Regions from separate parts of the Pseudomonas sp. MBLB4123 genome, predicted to be linked through region 2. Evidence: riboswitches for the same ligand, from Rfam matches in the RefSeq annotation. Region 2 holds a riboswitch; the other holds the start of a gene.
What was found. Region 2 has a riboswitch for cobalamin ahead of btuB (TonB-dependent vitamin B12 receptor). Riboswitches for the same ligand answer to the same signal wherever they lie in the genome.
Positions count from the first base shown of each region.

Region 1 (7,248 bases), 880 kb from region 2:
ACTGAGGCGGGCCGATCCTTATCATCGGTAATTCAGGCTGACCCCCTGGCGGGGGCTGCTGTTACAATGCCGCTCTTGTCACTTTCCCGGCCTTATCTTCTTAGGAGCATCCGGTGCCTGTCGTGTTCGTCGCCGCCTCCCAACTGCCTACGCCGTTCGGCGTGTTCACCATGCATGGCTTTCTCGAGGAGGCCACCGGCAAGGAGCACGTCGCGCTGACCTTCGGCGATGTCGCCGACGGCGAGCCGGTGCTGGGGCGCCTGCATTCCGAGTGCCTGACCGGCGACGCGCTGTTCAGCCTGCGCTGCGACTGCGGCTTCCAGCTCGAGGCGGCGCTGCGTGCGATCGCCGCCGAGGGCCGCGGCGTGCTGCTCTACCTGCGTCAGGAGGGCCGTGGCATCGGCCTGCTGAACAAGATCCGCGCCTACGAGTTGCAGGACGGCGGCGCCGACACGGTCGAAGCCAACGAGCGCCTGGGCTTCGGCGCCGATCAGCGCGACTACGCGATCTGCCGGCCGATGCTCGAGCACCTGGGCATTCGCGCGCTCAAGCTGATGACCAACAACCCGCGCAAGGTCAATGCCCTGGGCGATATGGGCGTGGCCGTGGCCACCCGCGTACCGCTGCAGATCGACCACAACCCGCACAACAAGAAGTACCTGGCGACCAAGGCCGGCAAGCTCGGCCACCTGCTCGGCAACCTGCATCAGGGCGAGGTCGAGGACTCCCTGTGAACCGTGGCGAGATGCGCCGCCGCCTGGCGCTGGCCTGGTGGGTGCGGGTGGCGCTGGCCCTGACGCCCTTGTTCTGCCTCAACCTGCTGTTCGGCGCCGGTCGCCAGCCGGGCGTGCTGGCCATGCCGCTGTTCATCGCCGGGCTACTGGCGATGTTCGCCAGCCTGCCGTTGTTCGGGGCCTACAAGCGCGCCCTGGTGGCGACCGAGAAAGCCCTCGACAGCCCCCAGGAGGCGGATGCCTGGCAGGCCTTGGGCCTGTGCCGGGGCCGCGCCATGTGGGTGGCCGCACTGCCGGCCTGGATTGCCGCCGTTGCCGTCTTCGCCGGCCTGGAGGGGATACCGCTGCTGCTGCTCGGCCTGTCCAGCCTGGTACTGCTCTACCTCTACCGCATCCCCCGCCAACTCGGCTGATGCCTCGCCTGGCGCTGTTTCTGCTCGGGTTGCTGGCCTGGCCGGCACTGGCGGTCGAGCGGGTGGTCAGTCTGGCGCCTTCGCTCAGCGAAATCGTCGTGGAGCTGGATGCCGTCGACCTGCTGGTCGGGGTGCTGGACGGTGGCGAACGGCCGGCCGCGCTGCGCCACCTGCCGTCGGTGGGGCGCTATGGCCAGCTGGAGATGGAGAGCCTGATCGGTCTGCAGCCCGACCTGGTGCTGCTCTGGCCCGATAGCATCAGCCCGGCCCAGCGCCGGCAGCTGCGGGATTTCGGCATCCCCCTGCTGATCGCCGAACCGCGCGATCTGGACAATCTGGCCGAGCAGTTCGCCGAGATCGGGGAGCGCCTCGGGCGCGCCGAGCAGGGCCGCCAGCTGCGCCGGCGCTTCGGCGAGCGGCTCACCGAGCTGCACGCCCATTACCGCCGCGAGCGGCCGCTGCGGGTGTTCTACCAGATCTGGGACAAGCCGCTGTACACCATAGGCGGGCGGCAGATCATCAGCGATGCCCTGCGTCTGTGCGGTGCCGAAAACGTCTTCGCCGACCTCGCCCTGCCGGCGCCGCAGGTCAGCGTCGAGGCGGTACTGCAGCGCGACCCCGAGGTGATACTCGCCGGCTCAGGCGCCCAGCTGGATATCTGGCGCAGCTGGCCGGGGCTGGCCGCGGTGCGCCGCAACCAGCTCTATCCGGTGCCGGACAAGGGCCTGGAGCGGCCCAGTTTTCAGATGCTGGCGGCCACCGAGAAACTCTGCGCGCTGTTGGCCGAGGCTCGGTAGTGCTCTGAGTGCGCCAGGACCCGCGATCGCGGGGCCTGGCTGCCGATGCTGGGGGATTAGAAGCGGTAGCCGACGCTCAGTTGCACTTCTTCTTCCGGTGCTGGATAGAGCGCCTTATTGCCTGCAATAAAGGCATTGTGGCCGGCATGGCTGTCGTAGCGTTTGCCGGTCAGGTTGTTGACCCTCAACTTGCTGCTGAACTGTCGATAGTCGTAGCTCAAGCCGAGATTGAGCAGGGTATAACCACCTTCGCGGGGCAGGGCATGGGCGTCGTCGCTGGCGAGGTAACGTGGGCCGGTGTAGTTGGCCTCGACGTAGCCGGCCAGCCCCTTCACTAGCAGGTAGCTCAGGCTCAGGCTGGCCGTGTGCCGGGCGACCCAAGGCACGTCGTTGTCCTTGAAGTTACCCCCTCGGTAGCGTGCGTCGGTGAAGCTGTACTGGCCATTGAGGCTCAGGCGGTCGTTGAATTGGCGCCGCCCTTCGAGCAGCAGGCCGTCGCGACGGGTGTCATCCAGATTCACGTTGGCGCCCGGGCCGAAGGGGCCGGGCGCGGCACTGTCGAAGGCGATTTCGTTCTTCAGGTCGAGACGATAGAGGCTCAGCTGGTAGCGCTGCACGGCATCCTGCCATTCGATCCCGCCTTCCCATGACACCCCCGTCTGCGGCTCGAGGAAGCGAGTGCCGGGAGAGGTGAAGCCGTTGTCGTCGACGTTGGCGAAGCGCAGTACGTCCTCGCGCTTGAGAAACAGGCGGGTGTGGGTATCGGCTTGCCAGCTCAGGCCCAGGCTGGTGCTGTCCTCCCGATCGGTGTGACGCAGGCCAAGACCTTGATTGCGATCCTCCGCCTCGCTGGCGCGATAGCCCAGGGTCAGGGTCAACTCGTGGCCCAGGGGCTGGCTGAGCTGGCTGTACCAGTCGCGCAGGGTCTGGCGGAAGCGGGTGGTGCCGAAGGCGGACGCCAGTTCGTAGTCGCTGGTGATGTGGTCGTGGCCGAGCAGCCATTCGCTGCGCCCGAGCGCGCTGTCCCAGTGCGCGGTCAGGCGTGGACTCAGGGTCTCGACGCGGGTGCCCTGGGTGAAGGGGGCGGAGAGGAAGCCTACGCTGTCGCTGTCGCGGTAGCTGTAGTCGAAGTCGGCCGTCCAGGTGTCATCGAGTGCCTGGCGGGCGGCGAAGCGATTGACCTGGGTCTTGCTGTCGCTGAAGTCCCGCGGTTTGAAGCTGGTCTTGCGGTCGGCGCGGCGCTGGTTCTCGCTCAGGGCGCCGGGCAAGCGCAACTCGTCATCGATGGTTTGGTACTCGGCCAGCAGCCAGCCGCCCTCGTGGTCGTGACGTAAGCGGGCGAAGGCGTTGCTGTAGCTGGCGTGGTTGTTGTCGCGGTAGCCGTCGGCATGCCGCGCTTCGCCGTTGGCGTAGAGCGAGAAACCGCCGCCCAGTTGGCGGAAGGCATGACCACGATAGGCTTCCAGGTCATGGCTGCCGTGACTGGTCTCCACATAGGCTTCGTTCTCCAACGGGGTGCGGGTGATGATGTTGACCACCCCGCCGACGGCCTGGTCGCCGTAAAGAATGCTGCCGGCACCGCGAATGATCTCGATGCGCTCGATATTGGCCAGGGGCACGCTGTTGAGATCGGCTGCCTGCTGGCTGGGGTTGTTCAGGCGTCGGCCGTCGACCAGCACCAGGCTGTTGTTGGCCGCGTTCTCGCCGAAACCGCGCAGGCTGATGGCGACTCGGTTGCCGTCGCCGAGGGTGTCGCGGATCTGCAGGCCGGCCTGGGTGCGCAACACTTCCACCAGGCTGCTGGCGGCACTGGTTTCGATCTGCTTGCGGGTGATCACCGCCACGCTGCTAGGCGCGGGAGTGCTTAGTGGAGTGCCGCGGGTCACCACCAGCGGCGGCGCCTGATAGGGTTCGGCGGGACTTGCGGCCTGGGTCAGGCCGGGCGTCAGGGTCACGGCCAGGGCGAGGCGGGACAGTTTCATCGATCAATCCTCAAAAGTTAGAAGTCTTTCGAGGAGGGCAGGGACAAGCACGGGCGAGGAGGCGGCCGCCGGTGCTTGACGGTGATGCCCTCCGCAACACCAGTCAGATCGCGCCGAGGCAGGTCTCCGGGCTGCCGACTGGGGTCTTCCCACCTTCCCGGGCGAGCCCAGTGGTGTGTCGGGAAAACCCGTGCTCGCAGGCGAGCACCGTCGGTTACCGTTGCGGGGGCAGCGCAGGCCTTGTGGCGGTCGAACTGGCCGGCCACGCACCTGCTTCCCTTTTCACGCGGTTGTTACCGCGACCTCGGACAAACGAAGCGCCGCGCAGCATCAGCGCCGCGGCGGCTAATACAATGCAGCCTGTCGACTGCTCAGCCCTGCAGCCTGGTCAGGCGCTGGCGCACCGATTCCTCGATGCCGGCGGCGTCCAGGCCGCACTCGGCGAGCATCTGCGCCGGCTTGGCGTGTTCGACGTAGTAGTCCGGCAGGCCCAGGTGCAGCACCGGCTTGAGCAGGTTCTCCTGGGCCAGGAACTCGCTGACCGCGCTGCCGGCGCCGCCCATGATGCTGTTTTCCTCGACGGTCACCAGCAGCTCGTGTTCGGCCGCCAGCTGGCGCACCAGGGCCTCGTCCAGGGGTTTGACGAAGCGCATGTCCACCACCGTGGCGTCCAGCGCCTCGCCAACCTTCAGCGCCTCGGCCAGTTGCACGCCGAATACCAGCAGGGCGACCCGGCTGCCCTGGCGACGGACCACGCCCTTGCCGATCTCCAGGGGTTCCAGGCCCGGTTCGGTGGGGGCGTTGGGGCCGCTGCCGCGCGGGTAGCGCACCGCCGCCGGGCCCAGGTGCCGGTAGCCGGTAGTGAGCATGCGGCGCAGCTCGTTCTCGTCGCTGGGGGTCATCACCAGCATCCCGGGGATGCAGCGCAGGTAGGACAGGTCGAAGCTGCCGGCGTGGGTCGGGCCGTCCTCGCCGACCAGGCCGGCGCGGTCGATGGCGAACAGCACGTCGAGATTCTGCACCGCCACGTCGTGGATCAGCTGGTCGTAGGCGCGCTGGAGGAAGGTCGAGTAGATCGCCACCACCGGCTTGGCGCCGTCGCAGGCCATGCCGGCGGCCAGGGTCACGGCGTGCTGCTCGGCGATGGCCACATCGAAGTAGCGCTCGGGGTAGCGTTCGCTGAAGGCCACCAGGTCCGAGCCTTCCTTCATCGCCGGGGTGATGCCGACCAGGCGCCGGTCCTGCGCGGCCATGTCGCACAGCCACTGGCCGAACACGCTGGAGTACTTCGGCCCCCCGGCTTTCTTCGGCGCGGCCTTGGCGTCTATCGGTTCCAGCTTGGTGATGGCGTGGTAGCCGATCGGGTCGACCTCGGCGGGGGCGAAGCCCTTGCCCTTCTTGGTGATCACGTGGAGGAACTGCGGGCCTTCCAGGTCGCGCATGTTACGCAGGGTGGCGAGTAGGGTCGGCAGGTCGTGGCCGTCGATCGGGCCGATGTAGTTCCAGCCCAGTTCCTCGAACAGGGTGCCGGGTACCAGCATGCCCTTGGCGTGTTCCTCGGTCTTGCGGGCGATCTCCCAGGCCCCGGGCAGGCGCGACAGCACCTTCTTGCTGCCCTCGCGCATGCTCGCGTAGGTGCGGCTGGAGAGCAGCTTGGCCAGGTAGTTGGACAGGCCGCCGACGTTGCGCGAGATCGACATGTCGTTGTCGTTGAGCACCACCAGCATGTTGGCCCCCACGTCGGAGGCGTGGTTCAACGCCTCGAAGGCCATGCCGGCGGTCAGCGCGCCGTCGCCGATCACCGCCACCGACTTGCGCGTGCTGCCCTGCATGCGGGCGGCGATGGCCATACCCAGGGCGGCGCTGATGCTGGTGCTGGAGTGGCCGACGCCGAAGGTGTCGTACTCGCTCTCGCTGCGCCGCGGGAAGGCGGCGATGCCGTCCTTCTGGCGCAGGCTGTTCATCTGCTCGCGGCGCCCGGTGAGGATCTTGTGCGGATAGGCCTGGTGGCCGACGTCCCACACCAAACGGTCGTCCGGGGTGTCGAAGACGTAGTGCAGGGCGATGGTCAGCTCGATCACCCCGAGGCCGGCGCCGAAGTGCCCGCCGGTCTGGCCGACCGTGTAGAGCAGGTACTGGCGCAGCTCGTCGGCCAGGGCCTCCAGTTCGGCCTCGCCCAGGCGCCGCAGTTCGTCCGGCGTGTTCGCGCGGTCGAGCAGGGGCGTCAGCGGGCGCTCGCGGGGAATCTCATCGAAGGTCGTCGGCATCGGGCGAATCGTTATAGGCAAAAAGATGCGGCAGTTTACCCGAAAGCGATGCCAGGCTTTAAGCCATAAGTCCGTGGCGTCGGGGGAGTCGGCCCAGCCCCATGGGCGGGCGCCGGACGGCCGGCGCCTGCCTCAGTGGCGCCGTGCGACTATATAGCGGGCCAGCTCGCGCAGCGGCTCGGCGCCGCTGTCGAACGGGCGCAGGGCATGCAGGGCCTGGTCGCGCAGCTCCAGGGCGTAGGCCTTGGCCTGTTCGAGGCCGAGCAGGGCCGGGTAGGTCGGCTTGTGGTTGGCCTGGTCCTTGCCCTGGGTCTTGCCCAGGGTGGCGGTGTCGCTCTCCACGTCGAGGATGTCGTCCTGCACCTGGAACGCCAGGCCGATGGCTCGGGCGTAGGCCTGCAGGGCCAGCAGGGCACGCTCGTCGGCGCGGCCGCTGGCCAGGGCGCCGAGGTGCACGCTGGCCTCGATCAGGGCGCCGGTCTTGTGCCGGTGCATGGATTCCAGGGCCGCCTGGTCGAGGCGCTGGCCGACCGAGCCGAGGTCGATGGCCTGGCCGCCGACCATGCCCGCGGGGCCTGCGGCCTGGGCCAGGCAGGCGACCATCGCCAGGCGCAGTTCGGCGGCGTGCGGGTTGCAGCGCTCGTCGGCGAGCACCGCGAAGGCCAGGCTCTGCAGGCCGTCGCCGGCGAGGATGGCACTGGCTTCGTCGAAGGCCTTGTGGGTGGTGGGCTGGCCGCGGCGCAGGTCGTCGTCGTCCATCGCCGGCAGGTCGTCGTGGACCAGGGAGTAGGCATGGATCAGCTCCACCGCGCAGGCGGCGCCGTCGGCCTGCTGGGCCTCGCCGCCGAGGGCCTCGCAGGCGGCGTAGACCAGCAGCGGGCGCACCCGCTTGCCGCCGTTGACCACGCTGTAGCGCATGGCCTGGTAGAGCCGTTGCAGCGCTTCGCTGGGTGGCTGCAGCAGGTCGTTCAGTGCGGCATCGACGCGCCTTTGGCACTGCGCCTGGTAGTCCGCGATCATGCCGGCCGCTCCGGGTCGAAGGGCGCCTGCTCCAG
Region 1 is NZ_CP196711.1:4,066,150-4,073,397, forward strand. Features, by position in the region: gene ACSX1C_RS18805 (retropepsin-like aspartic protease family protein) at 1-5, shown strand, start outside; gene ribA (GTP cyclohydrolase II) at 114-734, shown strand; gene ACSX1C_RS18815 (MFS transporter) at 731-1,147, shown strand; gene ACSX1C_RS18820 (cobalamin-binding protein) at 1,147-1,944, shown strand; gene ACSX1C_RS18825 (TonB-dependent receptor family protein) at 2,001-3,926, opposite strand; cobalamin riboswitch at 4,027-4,248, opposite strand; gene dxs (1-deoxy-D-xylulose-5-phosphate synthase) at 4,298-6,193, opposite strand; gene ispA ((2E,6E)-farnesyl diphosphate synthase) at 6,326-7,213, opposite strand; gene ACSX1C_RS18840 (exodeoxyribonuclease VII small subunit) at 7,210-7,248, opposite strand, start outside.
Region 1: another riboswitch for cobalamin. It lies ahead of ACSX1C_RS18825 (TonB-dependent receptor family protein); the one in region 2 lies ahead of btuB (TonB-dependent vitamin B12 receptor).

Region 2 (7,248 bases):
TGGCGGTCCTGGGTTTCCCAGGTGAAGCCCTCGCCCATCACGTGGTAGCTGACCTCCTCGGGGAAGCGGCGGAAGAAGGCCTCCTCGCCGGTGCTGGCGGCGCCCTTGATAAATTGCACGACCCCCACTTTCATCCCGTGGCCCAGGGCCCGGGCGACCATGCCGAAAGCCGAGCTGCTCTTGCCCTTGCCGTTGCCCGTGTGCACCAGCAGCAGGCCGTATTCGTCCTGGGCCTGGGCGATCTTCTCGTCGATCAGCGCCTTCTTGCGCGCCATGCGCGCCTTGTGCCGCGCGTCGCGCTCCATCGACTCGCTCATCCCTGCACCTCCGTGCGGCGCTGCGTCAGTTGCCAGGAGCGGGCTCCGACGTAGAGCAGCGCCGCCAGGCCGATATAGAGCGCCAGGTTACCCAGGTAGCGCGGGTAATAGACGGCGATGCGCTCGGCCAGCAGGGCCAGGCTCGGCTCGGCATAACGCCCGGAGAAGAACAGGAAGCCGCCGCCGGAGAACAGGTAGGCGACGAAGGCGCCCAGCGCCACGGTCGCCGCCAGCAGCGCCAGGCTCTGCAGGCTGTCGCGGTGCCAGCCGGCGTACAGGCGGCCAGCCAGCCACAGCGAGCCGTAGGCCGGCACCAGCAACCAGTAGGCCGGCGACAGGCACCAGTCGCTGACCCCGGCCCACTGCATGGCGGCGAAATCCAGCAGCGAGGCCTCGACGAACAGCGCCGGGAACACCCAGCGCGGCGTCAGCAGCACGCCGGCGAGGAAGAACACCGCCCAGGAGGCGCTGGGCAGGTTGACCGAGGCGAAGTGATGGCCGCGGGTCATGGCCAGCAACGCCGCCAGGGCGAGGCCGAGCAGCAGTTGCAGGGAGGGTGACAGCTTGGGCATGGGGGTTCTCCTGGTGAGGGCGCCGACGGGTCAGCCCGTCGGCGCCGGGGGGATTACAGCGCCTGGTAGCGCACCGTCAGGTAGAGCGCCTGGCCGGGCTGGTTGAAGCCCTCGGCGGTCTCGTAGTCGGCGTCCAGCAGGTTGGCCACGCGAGCCTGCAGGCGCCATTCGGGGTCGATGCGGTATTCGCCGCGCAGATCCAGGGTGGCGAAGCCGGACAGCTCCCTGGTGTTGGCCAGGTCGTCGTAGCGCTGGCCTTCGGCATGCAGGCTGGCACCGAGACTGAAGGCGCCGAGGCGGCGATCCAGCTCCAGGTTGAACAGCTGCTTGGCGCGGCGCGCCAGCTCGTTGCCATCGTTGGCCCCGGAAGAACGGTTCTCCGGTTCCAGCAGCGTGTAGTTGGCGCTCCAGTCCCAACCGAGCAGCTGGCTGGCCAGCACCAGCTCGACGCCGCGGATGCGCGCCTCGGCGACGTTGGCCGGCGCCCGGATGCTCGAATCGTAGGCGATCAGGTCGTCGATGACCGTGCGAAAGGCATTGATAGACCAGTGGCCCCAGGCGTGCTGGCCGGCCAGACCGGCCTCCAGACTCTTGGAGGTTTCCGCGTCCAGGTCCGGGTTGCCATAACCCGGGAAATACAACTCGTTGAAGGTCGGCGCCTTGAACGCGGTGCCGTAGCTCAGGGTCGCCCGCAAGGCATCGCTCAGGGCGTAGCCGTAGCCGAGGTTGCCGGTGTCGTGCTGGCCGAACTGCTGGTTGTCGTCGCGACGCAGCGCCAGCTGCCAGTCGTGCCGGCCCGCTTCGCCCAGGTACTGGGCGAAGGCGCCCTTGTTGTCCCGCGAGTCCTCGGCGTAGGCGGTGCTGCCGTTGACCTCGTCGTGCTGGTAGTCGGCGCCCAGGGTCAGGGTATGGCCGGGTGCCAGGCTCAGGTCGTTCTGCCAGCTGACGCTGTCGCGGCGGCTGTCGAAACGCGAGTAGAAGGCGCCGTCCTGGAAGGCATCGGACTTGTCTTCGCTGCGCCCGGCCTGCAGGGTCACCAGCCAGGGCTCCAGGGGGGCGAAGCGCGCGCGGGTGCCCAGCACATTCGACTCGCCGTCGGCATGGGCGTGGAAACCGCTGGTGCGCCGGCGGTTGACCTGGTCGTAGTCGTTGTGCGACTTGGCCCGCAGCAGATTGGCGTCCAGCTCCAGGCCGTTGGCGAAGCGGTAGCCGGCGCTGAGCGCGGCAGACAGGTTGCGGTAGCCGTCGGCATCGTCCTCATAGCCGCTGGCGTCCATCGGCTTGGCGTTGAGGCCGTCGGTGTCCGCACCGCTCACCCCCAGGCTGTACCAACCCTGGCCATCGCCACCGGTGACCCCGACGCTGCCGCTGTAGCTGTCGTGGGTGCCGTAACCGGCGGAGAAGAACGGCTTGGCGCCGGCGCCTGAGCCCTTGCGGGTGAAGATCTGGATCACCCCGCCTATGGCCTCGGAGCCGTACAGGCTGGACCGCGGCCCGCGTACCACCTCGATGCGCTCGATCAGCTCCAGCGGCAGGTCCTGCAGGGCCGTGGCGCCGGCGGTCACCGAGCCGACCTTGATGCCGTCGATCAGCACCAGTACATGGTCGGACTCGGTGCCGCGCATGAACAGCGAGGTGTGCTTGCCCGGACCGCCGTTGTTGGCGAAGGACAGGCCCGGCACGCGCTTGAGCAGTTCGGGCACCGAGGCCGCCTGGCTCCGCTCGATCTGCTCGCGATCGAATACCGTGACCGCCGCCAGGCTCTGCTCGGCGGTCTGCGCGGTGCGGGTGGCGGTCACCACCTGGTCCTGCAAACGGTTGGGCTCGCCCGCCTGGGCCTGGGAAATACTGGAAACGCCGCACAGCAGGGCCGCTGCCGGGGTCAGAAGGGACTTACTCATTGTATCTGCATGCTCCGTCGCACCCACCCGGGCGACTTAGGCCGATAAGGGCATACGGAGAGCAATGGACGGGCGGCTCGCCAACGACGCAGCCCACCCGCCAGACAACGCCCTCCGCGATGCCGTGGACTGCTACAGGCCGGTCTCCGGGCTCACGAGCGGCGATCCACCTGGGGATCGCCGGCCAGCGCACCTTCCCATGCCGGGGCACAGTGGTTGCAAAAGCGCTGGTTTGGCTCGTCTACCGTTGCGGGGGCAGCGTCGGAATTGCGGGCGTGAACACGCCGCGCGCACCGACTTCCCTGTTTCACCCCCGGACGCGCAGCGTCGGGGGCACCTGAAGCAAGGCGCGCAGGGTAGTGGCTCGGCGCGGCAACGTCAAACGACGGCGCATCGCCTGGAGCCGGCCCCTCCTGCGCCTCACTGGCCGATCAGGATCAGCTTGCCGGTCTGCGGGTCGCGATAGACCTGACCGACGCTCTCCAACCCCTCGCCGCCCTGGCCCTTGAGGCTGTCGGGCAGGGCCGGCAGCTCGCGGCCGCGCTCAACCGGCAGCGGCTGCCGGCGCGCCTCGAGCCGGGTCAGCAGGTCGGTCTGCGCCACCAGCGCGGCGATCAGGCCGCAGGCGAACACCAGCACCACGTCGACCAGATTGGCCAACGGGCCGAGGGGGTCGTCGTCGCCCGCGGCGAAACGGCTAGAGCGCCAGCGCCGGCTCATCGGCCCGCTCCTCGCCCGCCCGGGCCTCGCACCGGTCCAGCAGCTCGTCGTACCAGCGCCGGCGCAGGCGCCCCAGGCCGAAGCCGAGCAGCCCGGCGAGCAGGCCGAACACCGTGGTGTCGAAGGCCACTCGCATGGCCACGCTGAGGATCTGCACATTGCCCTCGCCCAGGGCCGCCAGCCCGGGCCCCAGGGGGATCAGGGTGCCCATCAGGCCGAGCATGGGGCCGATGCGGGCGATCAGGTCGGCGCGGTCCAGGCGCCGGCGCGCGCGCCGCTCGATCTCCGCGACCGGCAAGACGCGCCAGCGGGCCAGGCCGCCGCAGCGCTCGCCGACGGCCACCCCGCAATCCCACACCGCCACGGCCAGCAGGGCGAACAGGCCGAGGGTGACCGGCTGCAGCAGCCAGCCGACCAGCAGGTGCAGCCAGGTGAATACTTGACTGTCGAACATCCTTAACCTCCTACCGAAATACGTGGACCGCGGCCGCGCCAGACGCCCAGGGCGAGCAGGCCGGCCAGCAGCGCCAGGGCGAACCAGAATGCCTGGCTCAGGGCTTGGGGCTCGCCTTGGGCGGCGCCCGATTCGGCGGCGGGCTCGGCCTGCGGCGCCTGGATCTCGCTGAGAGTGTTCGGCGCCGGCGCCGGCTCGTACTGGATGCGCGCCGCCTGCAGGCGCTGCTGCAGGGCTGTGCGCAGCTCATCCGGCAGCTGCGGCAGCAGCCACTGCAGCATCGGGTGATCCGGCCGGGTGTGGCCGCTGCCGGGCAGGCCGTGGGCGACCACCAGGCGGGCGAACTGTTCGCCGAGCTGCTGGCGGGTGGCCGCGTCGGCCTGCCAGAACTCCTTGTGGATGGCCACCAACATGATCGCCAGCATGTTGCTCTTCACGTGCACGTTGGCGCCCTGCTCGAGGAAGTCGTCCAGGCCGACGTCGTAGCGGTCGTCGACATACACCGCCTTGACCTCCTCCCAGGCGCTGCCCTTGATGATCTCCGGGTTGGTCACCTGCCAACCCCAGAGGTATTCGAGGAACTCGCTGCCCATGGTCCGCGCGCCGGCGTAGTCGTGCTGCATCAGCGCCTCGATCCAGGCCGGGTTGAGGAAGCGCCCGCGCAGCTCGGCCAGCAGCGCCTGCTGCAGCGGCTCCAGGCGCACCCGCGCCGGGTCGTTGTGCCAGCTGACGAAGTTCTCCGGGGTGCTGCCGGAGACCTGCTCCACCGCCAGGCTCAGGCCGCCCAGGTAATCGAAGGAGTCGTTGTTGTCGAGCAGGCCGTAGAGGTTGCTGGAACGGCCGAGGTAGGTGCGGCGCACCGTCTTGAGGTTGTCGCGGAACACCTCCTGCACCGGCTCGCCCTGGTGGCGCAGGCCGTAGGCGTGGCCGAGGCGGCTGACATAGGCCTGGGCCAGCTCGCCGCGCTGCTGCCAGCTGCCGGAGCGCTCCACCAGACGATTGATGCCGGCGCCATAGGCCCCCGGGGCCACGCCGAACAGGCGCAGGGCCGCCAGACTGCCGGCCTGCTCGGCACCGAGACCGGCCTCCAGGCGCCGCGCCGCGTCCGTCACCCAATGGGCGGCGACGCGGTTGACCGCCAGGCTCTCGCTGCCGCCGCCGGCCGCCGCACCGAGGGGCTCCAGGGCCGCGGCCAGGGCCGGACGCAGCGCCGGGTAGTCGCGGCGAATGGTTGCGGCGGCGCCGTCCAGGGCCAGCAGCACCGCACGTTCGAGCAGCGCCAGCTGGTCGGCGTAGAGGTCGCGGAACAACCCGGAGGTGGTGAACAGCAGGTCGCGGCGCTCCTCCCCCGCCGCCAGGGGCCGACGCCGGATGCCCTGGACGATGCCACGACCGTTCCACTGTGGCTCGACGCCGAGCAGGTCGAGGCCGAAGGCGATCATCGCGCCTTCGTCGCGCACCGTGTCCGAGGCCCAGAGGATCACCGCCTCGCGGCCCTCGGCGGCGAGCGGCCGCTGCCGCGCCTGCTGCGCCATCTCGCGGCCGATGCCCCAGCCGATGCGGCTGGGCAGCAGGCTGCTGTCCAGGGCGTGGAAGTTGCGCCCGGTGGGCAGCGCCTGCGGCGTGCGGATCGGGTCGTTGCCCTTGCCGGGGGCGACGAAGCCGCCGTCCAGGGCGCGCAGCAGCGCCGCCATCTCGGCCGCCGGCGAGTCGACCAGGGCCTGGCGATGGCCCGCCCCGGCGGCGCCCATGGAGGTCAGCAGGGTCTGCACCGCCTCGGGCCGCCAGGGCTTGCCGAACACGTGCAGGCCCATGGGCATGAAGCGTTCCTGGATGTTGGTCAGGTAATGGCCGACCTCGTGCACCAGCAGGTCGTCATCGACCTGCTCGAAGTCGATGCCGCGGGTGACCAGCACCTCGGCCATGGATTCGCGCAGCTCCGGCTCCAGGCCGGCACTGCCGATCAGGCGCTTGATCTCGGCGATGGTGGCGCGCCGTGCCGGCCCCTCGCCCTGGCCGGCACCGGCCTCGAAACTCTCGATCAGCTGGCGCAGCTTGAGCAGGTCGTCGTACAGCGGCGTGGCCACCAGCGGCGGAGTCAGGTGGTCGATCATCACCGCCAGGCCGCGGCGCTTGGCCTGGATGCCCTCGCCGACCCCGTCGACTATGTAGGGGTAGATGCTCGGCAGGTCGCCGAGTATCTGCGTCGGATAGTCCTCGTCGCTCAGGCCCGCCCGCCGCCGCGGCAGGAACTCGTAGGTGGAGTGGCGGCCGAGGTGGATCAGCGCGTCGGCACGGAAACCCTCGCGCAGCCAGTGGTAGAAGGCCAGGTACTGATGCGGCGGCGGAAACACCAGGTTGGCGTGCAGCAGCTCCTCGTCCACCTCCCAGCCGCGCGGCGGCTGCGGGCCGACGAACACCTTGCCGAAGCGCAGCCCCGGCAGCAGCAGGCGGCCGTCGTGGACCATCACCCGCCCCGGGCCCTCGCCCCAGCCGCGCAGGCCCTCGATGCCGGTCGCCGCCAGCGCCGCGATCAGTCGCTCGGCCTGGGCCCAGTCGGCCTGGGTCGGCTGCGCCACGGCCGCCCGGTACAGCGCCTCGAGCTGCGCCAGCAGGTCCAGGGCGCGGGCCCGCGCCGGGTGCTCGACGCCATCGAGCACGTGGTGCAGCTCGCTGGAGCCGCTGGCCAGGATACCTGCGGCGATCTGCAGCTCGGAGGCCGCCAGGGCCCGGCGCAGCTGGGCGTGCCAGTAACCCAGGGGGCCCTGGACCATCTCCGCCTGCAGCGCGGCCGGCAGCGTGGCGAACCAGTCGCGGTATTCCTCAGCGCCCAGGCTCTGCACCTTGCCGGCCATCTCGGCCAGGGCGTCGCCCTGCTCCGGCAGGTTGACGCCGCGCTCCTGCAGCAGTTCGAGCAGCGCCGCGGGGCTGTCCGGCAGCGGCCCGGTGTCGTAGCCCTCGGCCTGCAGGCGCTGGAGGATGTGCCACAGCGACTGCGGCACGTCGAGGTTGTCCGCGCCGATGTTGTGCCGCCCCGGCGGGTGGTTGTAGTAGACGATCGCCAGGCGCTTGTCGGCGTTGGCCGTGCGCTGCAGGTGTCGCCAGCGCTGGATGCGCGCGCTCATCGCGGCGACCTGGTGCGGCAGCGGCTCGCCGATGGCGAAGCGGATGCCGGACAGCGGGTCGAGCTGGCGCTCGCGCCAGGCCGCCAGCACCATGGCCTGGCTGGTGCCTTGCAGCTCCGGCATGGCCAGCTGGTAGTGCACCTTGTCGCGCGCCAGGCC
Region 2 is NZ_CP196711.1:451,125-458,372, reverse strand. Features, by position in the region: gene cobO (cob(I)yrinic acid a,c-diamide adenosyltransferase) at 1-317, opposite strand, end outside; gene ACSX1C_RS02275 (hypothetical protein) at 314-889, opposite strand; gene btuB (TonB-dependent vitamin B12 receptor) at 943-2,790, opposite strand; cobalamin riboswitch at 2,911-3,146, opposite strand; gene ACSX1C_RS02265 (DUF2149 domain-containing protein) at 3,211-3,510, opposite strand; gene ACSX1C_RS02260 (MotA/TolQ/ExbB proton channel family protein) at 3,488-3,964, opposite strand; gene ACSX1C_RS02255 (cobaltochelatase subunit CobN) at 3,967-7,248, opposite strand, start outside.